4 regions of the Streptomyces sp. LN549 genome follow, and region 1 is predicted to be linked to each of the others. Evidence: riboswitches for the same ligand, from Rfam matches in the RefSeq annotation. Region 1 holds a riboswitch; each other region holds the start of a gene.
What was found. Region 1 has a riboswitch for cyclic di-AMP ahead of SH922_RS04105 (transglycosylase SLT domain-containing protein). Riboswitches for the same ligand answer to the same signal wherever they lie in the genome.
Positions count from the first base shown of each region.

Region 1 (2,193 bases):
ACGGCCGCAGCCCGCACCAGGGGCTGCTGCGCCAGTGGTCGCGCGAAGACGAGCAGGCGGTACGCGATGCACTCGACGCCACCGGCACCACCGCACTGGCCGGGGAGCGCATCGACCGGCTGTCCGGCGGTCAGCGCCAGCGCTGCTGGCTCGCGATGGTCCTGGCCCAGCAGACCCCGGTCGTCCTGCTCGACGAACCGACCAGCGCCCTCGACCTCGGGCATGCCGTCGAAGTCCTGGAACTCGTCCGCGAGGTCGCGGCCACCGGCCGCACCGTCGTCATGGTCCAGCACGACCTCGCCGCCGCGGCCCGTTACGCCGATCTGCTCGTCGCGATGAAGGGCGGCCGCGTCATCGCGCAGGGTGCTCCCCGCGAGACGGTCGACGAGGCCTTGGTGAAGGAGCTCTATGCGCTCGACGCGGACATACTCCGCGCCCCGGGCGACGGCTCACCGGTCGTGGTGGCGCGCAGCCGTACAGACGTGGCCGCACAGCCGACCCCTGCACCGTAATGTCCTAATTGTACGAAAAATCGGAATTGCAAAGAATGCTCACGGGGGTCGCTTTTCCGTGGGTCAGAACCTCTGAATATCCAGCAAATCGCCCCTTTCGGGCGCAGTGGTCAGCGTCACGTTTCCCGCTCCTGACGCACAACCGGAGGCTTCGGTTCCCTGTTGCGCCAAGAAAGTTGCCCCGCTCGCATGTGACCGGCGTCCCACATTTCCTTTGATTGATCTTGCGAATTAATTGCGATCAAGAATTCCGGGCTTGTTTCGCCTGCCCTTTCTCGCTTACGGTCACCGTCAATCCGGATGGAACGCCGAATCCTGCCGCCGTCCGGTAACCCGACCACTCACGTACGGCAGGAGCGGGGGACCCAGGTTTGCCGCCGGTCCGGAATCCGGAGCGGCTAGGGGTGAAGTCGCCATGTGCGGCCGGACATCTCCAGTCCGAACCCGACAGCTCACCTCGCAGGCGGCGGAGAGGAAAAGCGCCATGCCCTTCAAGGGTCAGCACCGTCGTTCCAAGTCCACCTCCCTGACCCGCGGTTTCATCGCCGTGAGCGCGGGCGGAGTCGTTCTCGCGCTCCCCCTGATCGCTGCCGGATCGGCTTCTGCCGCACCCGCCCAGGCGGTCGTAGCGGAAAAGGCCGCGGCCCCGACTTCCGTGTCCGGCAAGGAAATTGCCGTACAGAAGGCCGAGTCCACCACCTATTCCGTGGTCTCCGGTGATTCGCTTTCCAAGATCGCCCGGGGGCATTCCCTCAGTGGCGGCTGGGAGCGGCTGTACCAGGACAACCGGAGTGCGGTTGGCGGCAACCCCGACCTCATTCACCCGGGCCTGAAGCTGACCATCGGCGCCAAGTCCGCGGCCGCCGCACCCAAGGCCGCGACCAAGAGCGAGTTCAAGGCGGAGAACACGTCCGGCAGCGCCTCGCAGCCGTCGGCCGACCGGGCCGAGAGCACCGACCGCGCCGACCGTTCCCAGCGGACGGCGACGCCCGTCGCCGCGGAGACCGCCGAGACCACCCCCGCGCAGAGCGCGACGGCGTACACCGACGACCTCGACGGCTGGATCAAGGAGTCCCTCGCCGTCATGGCCGAGAACGGCATCCCCGGCAGCTACGACGGCATCTACCGCAACGTCATCCGCGAGTCCTCGGGCAACCCGCAGATCGTCAACAACTGGGACTCGAACGCCGCCGCCGGCACTCCGTCCAAGGGCCTCCTCCAGGTCATCCAGCCCACGTTCGACGCGTACCACGTGCCCGGCACCTCGCTGGACATCCTGGACCCCGTCGCCAACATCACCGCGGCGTGCAACTACGCCGCCGCCACGTACGGCTCGATCGACAACGTCTTCGGGGCCTACTGACCCACCGCGGTTCCCGCCCCCGGGGCGGAGTCGTGAACAGGGGTGGAAGGGAGCTGAGCTGCTCCCTTCCACCCCTTTTGCCATGCCGTACAACCCTTGCGCCGCGAAGCCGGTCCAACAGGGCGCCAGGAGGACAACGGGCTCTTCCCGGCGTCCCCCCGGATCAGATCAGGGGCCTGCTCGGCGGATCATGGTCCGCCAGGCCCTAGCCCGGTCATCCTTGAACCGAGGAGCCGCTCGTGCGCACCCACCGTTCGGCCGCCGTTGTCGCGGCCTCATTTCTCCTGATGGCAGGGGCCGCAGTCGTCGCGCCCTCCG
Region 1 is NZ_JAZHRI010000002.1:919,567-921,759, reverse strand. It holds gene SH922_RS04110 (ABC transporter ATP-binding protein) at 1-512, shown strand, start outside; cyclic di-AMP (ydaO/yuaA leader) riboswitch at 809-991, shown strand; gene SH922_RS04105 (transglycosylase SLT domain-containing protein) at 997-1,875, shown strand; gene SH922_RS04100 (FG-GAP repeat protein) at 2,115-2,193, shown strand, end outside.

Region 2 (2,193 bases), 210 kb from region 1:
CCCCAAGGCGCCCGTGCTCTTCCTCAGCCTGCTGCCACAGTTCGTGCCGGCCGGGGCCGCGCCCCTGCCCAGGACGCTGCTGCTCGCCGCGATCGTCGTGCTGATGGCGCTGATCTGGTTCCCGGTCGTGGCGCTCCTGGTGGACCGCCTCGGCCGGTGGCTGCGCCGGCCGCGTACCACCCGGGCGATCGAGGGCGGCAGCGGCGCGGCACTCACCGCACTGGGGCTGGTCCTGGTGACCGGCCCGCTGCTGCACTGACGCGGGAGCACGGGCCGGGACGGGGGAGAGGCCTTGGCGGACCCGTCCGCAGCGGACCGGGGCGGGGCCTCAGCGGACCCGGCCGTAATAGACGCTCTTCGTCCAGATCTTCTCCAGGCGGACCACGGCCCCGGTCTTGGGCGAGTGCCAGATCTTGCCGCTGCCCGCGTAGATGCCCACGTGGTAGATGCTGCGGCCGGAATGGAAGAAGACCAGATCGCCGCGTTGCCGCTTGGAGGACGAGATGTGGCGGGTCTTGTTGTACTGCTGCTGGGCCGTGCGCGGGAGCTTCTTGCCCGCCTTCTTGAACGAGTAGAGCGTCAGGCCGGAACAGTCGAAGCGGCTGGGTCCGGTGGCGCCCCACCGGTAGGGCGCCCCCTTCTTCGACGCGGCGATGTTGAGCGCCTTCATCGAATGCGTCGCGGCCTGGGCTTCGGTCACGGCGCCGGGAACGAACAACGTGCCGCCGACAGCGGCGAGAGTCATGGCCGAGGCCGTCGTGGCCCGGGCGAGCAGAGACGGGACATGAACCTGCGCACTCATGCGCAACCCTTCGTCAGCCGCCTGTGAAGGATGACCTGTCGGGTTCGGGCTGGCGAAGTTGCCCGGCCGCGGATGCGGCTTCACCCCGAGGGACGACCGGAGGTCCGGTCGGCCCGTTGTGCTCGGGTCCTCCACTCCTGCCGATCCACTCCTGTCGACCAGGCATCCGGACGGCGGCAGGACTCGGCGTCCGCCCGGACCGCCCCGCCGCGGTGGCGGGGGCTTGTCGTCCCAGGGATCTTGACTCACCGAGTGCCGGATTTCCGAGGGGAAGCGGCGATATGTGAGGCTCATCACGACTGACCCGTTCGGGTGGGAAGGTGACTTTTCGGCAAACTGTCGACTCTCGCCGACCGGTGCCGCACCAGCCACGGAACGGGAGATTTCACCCATCGTCCACCGCGACAGCGCAAATTGAGCTGTCCCTCGGGCGAAGTAACGTCTACGCCGAACGAGGGAGAATATTTGGTCGACGCGTCGGGCGTGTCGGGTCGAGGGGCTGATCAACTAGGGGGCTCGGGTGGGAGGGTGATCCGCCCGGAGCGCCGTTCGCCGTCCAGCACGCGCAGCGCCCGGGTCAACGTGACTGCGTGGATCCGGGATTCGCCACGCTCGTGCATCAATGCGAGCGCGTCCCGCAGTGCGGCCGAGTACGAGGCCAGCGCCTGGGCGGCGCGCAGCGCGCCGTAGGTGTCGCCGCCGTGGGCCGGATTGATCCGGCCCACCTGGTCGAGGACTTGCAGGTAGCGGTCGATGAACTCGCCCTCCGCGCGGGTCAGGGCGGGCAGTGGAGCGAACTCCGGTGGCTGCATCGGGGATTCACCGCGTCGAGTGCGGAGGCAGCGACAGCGAGCGGTTCTGGACGATGTGGTCGACCAGCCCGTAGTCCTTGGCGCCCTCGGCGTCGAGGATGAGGTCGCGCTCGGTATCGGCGGTGATCTGCTCGGCGGGGCGGCCGGTGTGACGGGCCAGCATGCCGGTGAGCGTCTCGCGCATGCGGGCCAGCTCCCGTGCCTCGATCTCCAGATCGGACGGCTGCCCCTGTACCGGCTCGGCGAGTTCGGGCTGCTGCACCACCACGCGGGCGCCCGGCAGGGCGTGTCGTCTGCCCGGAGCTCCCGCCGCGAGCAGCACGGCGGCGCCGGCCCCCGCCTGGCCGAGACAGAAGGTCTCCACCTCGCAGGTGAGGAACATCATTGTGTCGTAGACGGCGGTCATGGCGCCGAACGTGCCGCCGGGGGAGTTGATGTAGAGCTGGATGGGCCGGTCCGGCGCGTCGTGCTCCAGGTACATGAACTGTGCGACCAGGTCACCGGCCGCAGTGTCGTCGACGGGGGTGCCGAGGAACACGACCCGTTCGGCCAGGAGCTTGGAGTACGGGTCGAGCGTGC
Region 2 is NZ_JAZHRI010000002.1:1,125,068-1,127,260, reverse strand. It holds gene SH922_RS04965 (LysE family translocator) at 1-259, shown strand, start outside; gene SH922_RS04960 (C40 family peptidase) at 329-802, opposite strand; cyclic di-AMP (ydaO/yuaA leader) riboswitch at 806-1,001, opposite strand; gene SH922_RS04955 (hypothetical protein) at 1,306-1,614, opposite strand; gene SH922_RS04950 (ATP-dependent Clp protease proteolytic subunit) at 1,622-2,193, opposite strand, start outside.
Region 2: linked by a shared signal. The riboswitch ahead of SH922_RS04960 (C40 family peptidase) and the one ahead of SH922_RS04105 (transglycosylase SLT domain-containing protein) in region 1 are both predicted to bind cyclic di-AMP.

Region 3 (2,193 bases), 2.6 Mb from region 1:
ACGGCGGCGAGTCGTACGCGGAGCGCGCGGACCTCGCCAGCCGCTCGCAGCAGATCGCCGTGGCGGAGAAGGTCCTGGACGACCAGGGGCCGAAGGCGTGGCCCAGTTGCGCGGTCATCTCGGGCCTCGCGGTGGACACCGGCCTGCCGGGTGTGGATCCGGGCAGCACGCCGTCCGGCGACCCCACCGGTAGCGCGGACCCGTCCGCGGGCAGCGACCCCTCCGGGGACGCGACCGCGTCGGACGGCGCGTCCTCGGACGCGACGAAGCCGGCGGACGGGGCCACGGACGAGGCGGAGGACAAGGGCGGGAAGCCGGACGCGTCCGCGTCCCCGTCGGCCACGCCCTCCACGTCGCCCTCGGGTGACGCCTCCGGCGCCGAGGAGGATCCCTCCGGGGGGCAGGAGAAGGCCGGCAAGCACCGGGGCGCTCCGGCGCCCGAGGAGACCCGGGGGAGCGGCAACGGCAGTGACCGGGACGCGGGGCGGCACGCCTCGCGTGGTGACGGTGACGCACGCGACAGCGGTGCCGCGGCTGCTGACGGTACGTACACCGTGCGAGCCGGCGACAACCTCTGGGCCATTGCTGATGCACAGAAGCTGTCCGGCGGCTGGACCCAGCTGTACGAGGCCAACAAGGCGGAAGTCGGCTCCGACCCCGACCTCATCCTGCCTGGCCAGAGCCTCGATCTCGGCGTGAAGGCCGAGTGAGAGCGGTCTGATGATCAGCTGAAAACACCCCAAAAATTGGGGTAGTTAAGAGGCCTATGTCCCACTTTTGACTAAGTGAGACATGGGTCTCTTTGCGTGAACTGGCGCATCTTGTCCGGGAGGTCCCGCCGTATCCGTTCCCACCTGCGCAAACGACGGTTCTTCGGATGCAAGGAGGGGCTGTTTATCCGGTATGTCCATCTTTGGATATGCGGGGTGGTGTGTTTACGGTCGGAACCGCTCGCACCGCGGGCCCCGTCGATCGTCACGCCGAATCCTGCCGTCGGTCGAAGGGAACAGACGCGTAAAGCGCCGTAGGCAGGAGCGGGGGACCCAGGTAAGCGCCGGGCCCGGTCGTCGCAAGACGCATCAGGACCGGCTTGGGGTGAAGTCGTGCGCTAGGACGTGCGACCGGGCAACTCACTTGGCCCGAACCCGACAGCTCACCTCGTAGGCGTCGGTGAGGAGAAGTCTCGATGCTGCTCAACAGCAAGGGCAACAAGCACCGTCGCCCGTCCAAGGCCGTCCGTATCGCCACGCTCGCCGGTGTCGCCGGTGCCGCCATCGCCGTGCCTCTGATGGGTGCCACCGGCGCCTCCGCCGCCTCCGTGTCCACGTGGGACGCCGTCGCCCAGTGCGAGTCCGGTGGCAACTGGTCCATCAACACCGGCAACGGTTACTACGGTGGCCTGCAGTTCTCGCAGTCCAGCTGGGCCGCCGCCGGCGGTACCCAGTACGCGGCCCGCGCCGACCTGGCCACCAAGGCCCAGCAGATCGCCGTCGCCGAGAAGCTCCTCGACCTTCAGGGCCCGGGCGCCTGGGCCTGTGCCGGTGCCGGCAACCTGAGCAACGACGGTGTCGACCCGGGTGTCGACACCGGCTCCTCCGCCGCCAAGACCGAGGCCGCTCCCAAGGCCGCCCCGAAGCAGGAGTCGGCGCCGGTCCAGCAGGCCGAGCCGAAGAAGGCCGAGCGCACCGAGGCCCCCTCCACCAACCGCTCGGACCGCTCGGCCGCCCCCAAGGTCCGAGTCGAAGACCGTCACCACCCCGACCGGCAAGAAGGTCGAGAAGGGTGACGGCGAGTACAAGGTCGTCGCCGGCGACTCCCTGAGCAAGATCGCTGCCGACCACAAGGTCAAGGGTGGCTGGGAGCAGCTCTTCAAGCTGAACAAGGACATCGTCACGGACGCCGACCTGATCTACCCGGGTCAGCAGCTCCACCTGACGAAGTAGTCGCGATCTCTCCTCGCTGATCACTCCGGCCGCCCCGGCCCGGTGCGCATCTTCCCCCCGTGCGTGCCGGGTCGGGGTCGGCCGGTTTTCGGCGTGATCGTTCAACTGTTGTAGTTACTAGTCAGTAGAATTCTGGCCCTTTGTCCTGCCGTGCCCGCTCTTGAGTCCTTTTTCGTCCCAGGGGACGGGCGGTCGGCCGGTTGAGGCGGCCCGGCCGGTTAGGCTCTTGTCGCAAGGCCAAAGCGACCCT
Region 3 is NZ_JAZHRI010000002.1:3,531,654-3,533,846, reverse strand. It holds gene SH922_RS15780 (transglycosylase family protein) at 1-710, shown strand, start outside; cyclic di-AMP (ydaO/yuaA leader) riboswitch at 1,011-1,182, shown strand; partial or broken gene SH922_RS15775 (transglycosylase family protein) at 1,187-1,943, shown strand.
Region 3: linked by a shared signal. The riboswitch ahead of SH922_RS15775 (transglycosylase family protein) and the one ahead of SH922_RS04105 (transglycosylase SLT domain-containing protein) in region 1 are both predicted to bind cyclic di-AMP.

Region 4 (2,193 bases), 3.7 Mb from region 1:
CGGCGTACCGGTGGGCGCCGCGAAGTCGAGGCCCGTGTGGTAGCCGGAGGACCACATCGATCCGGCCTCGCCGAAGGTCGAGGTGATCGTGTACGAGGAGGTGGGGATGGCGTAACTGGCGGCGAGCTTGGCGAGCCGCAGGGCTTCCGCCTTCTTCGCCGCCTCCTCCGCCGCCTTCTTCTTCTCTGCGGCGATCTTGGCCTCGGCGGCGTCCTGCTGCTTCTTCGCCTCCGCGGCGGCCTTCTCGGCTGCGGCCTTCTCGGCTGCGGCCTTGACCTCGGCGTCGGCGGCGTCCTGCTGCTGCTCTGCCTGCTGGAGGATGCGGGCGCGCAGGGCCTCACCCGCGTCGGTGGTGCCCTGCTCGGCCTCGGCGGTGGTGATGCCGGCGGTCGTCAGCGGGGCGGAAGCGGTCTCGGCCACGGCCTTCTCCGCCGCGGACTCGGATTCACCCGAGAACAGTGCGCCGACGCCCGGGAGGGACTTGGCGTCGGGGAGATTGTCCGAGATGGAATCGGGAAGAGAGATGGAGACCGGCGGCTTGCTCTGGGCGGTGGCCATGCCACCCGCACCGACGGCCGCGATGACGCCGACGCCGAGGACGGTGGAGCTACGGGCCAGACCGTTGCGCTGCTTGGCGACGCGGTGCTTGCCGCGCACGGGACGGACGGAGTCCTCGGTGGGATTCCATTCCTCCCAGGCCCTGTCGGGCCCGGAGTCGTCGGCGCGGAAGTCGATTCCGAAGCCGCTGCCCCGATCGGTCCCGTGATCGGTCGCGTAGGCGGCCCCGTGCTCCGCACCGACAACGGTGCCGGGCCGGGTCGCGAAGTCATCGCCGTACTCGGACACGAACCGGGAGGGAGCTTCGGGGGCAGGCTTGTTGGACGCCACGGGGGCGCACTCCTTTCCTTCCTTCTCGCCTACCGGGTTAGCTGACGGGTTCGGAGCAGGAAGGTCTCCTACGGGTTCCTCCGTCTCGTCACAAGACAGAGATGCCCGATTCACCCCATGTAGGTGGTTCCCCGGTTCCCTTGCGGAATTCGGCGCTCGCGCACGGTGCCGCCACTGACGGCGGCTGGGACAACCGCGCTGCGTTATCGAACGTTAATAGACACCGGGGTCCGATTCCAAGCCGTTCCCACTGATCGTTCAGGTCTTTGGCCTGGACTTTACGGGACACAACCGGGTGGAAACGGACGAGTTGATCACCCTTCAGCCACTACCCGCTTTCTGACGTTGCGTCAAATGTTATGCGGAGGGATGCCCTTCGGTTACGGACGGTGGCATCGCAGCCAAACCGCTCCCACCGCACCCGGCCCTGGGCTCAGGCTCGGGCTCATCCGCCACCGTCCCCCAGGCCGACGATCTTCACGGTCCTGCGCCGGTCGGGCTGGCCCTCGGCCGGCCGGCCGACCGCGAGCAGCGCCATGTCGTCCGTCGACTCACCGCCCGTGTGCAGCCGCACGTCATCGGTCAGCGCGGACAGCAGCTCCTCGGGCCCCGGGAAGATCCGCCCCCTCAGCCGCTCGGCGGGGGCGTAGAAGACCCCTTCGGCGTCACGGGCCTCGGAGAGGCCGTCCGTATAGAGAAGGAGCGTCGCCCCGGCGGGCAGTTCCCACTCGTCGGCCCGGTCCGGCCACACCCCCAGGTCCATCCCCAGCGGCAGCGCCGGCACCGAAGGCCCGAGCACCTCCAGCGCCCCGTCCGTGTGCAGCAGCAGCGGCTCGGGGTGGCCGCGGTTGACGATCCGCACCACGGACGCACCCGGCGGGATCTCCGCCAGCACGGCGGTGACGAACCCCTCGACCGCATCAAGGCCGCCGCGGGTGCTCGCCTCGCGCGCCAGCGCACGCTCCAGCCGCTGCGCCACGCCCTCGAGCGACTCCTCCTGCTCGGCCGCCTCCCGGAACGCCCCGATGATCACCGCCACCGCCTCCACGGCGTCCAGTCCCTTGCCGCGCACGTCCCCGACCACCAGCCGCACCCCCTGCGGGGTGTCCGTGACCGAGAACAGGTCGCCGCCGACGAACTCGTCCGCCTGCGCCGCCTCGTACCGCGCGGCGACATGCAGCCCGCCGATCCGGTCGGACGGCGTCGGCAGCACCGCCCGCATGGCGGTCTCCGCGATGACCCGGGCGGAAGCCAGCTGCTCGTTGCTGCGCCGCACGACCCCGTTGATCACGACAGCGAGGACGG
Region 4 is NZ_JAZHRI010000002.1:4,632,485-4,634,677, reverse strand. It holds gene SH922_RS20900 (M23 family metallopeptidase) at 1-888, opposite strand, end outside; cyclic di-AMP (ydaO/yuaA leader) riboswitch at 900-1,053, opposite strand; gene SH922_RS20895 (PP2C family protein-serine/threonine phosphatase) at 1,334-2,193, opposite strand, start outside.
Region 4: linked by a shared signal. The riboswitch ahead of SH922_RS20900 (M23 family metallopeptidase) and the one ahead of SH922_RS04105 (transglycosylase SLT domain-containing protein) in region 1 are both predicted to bind cyclic di-AMP.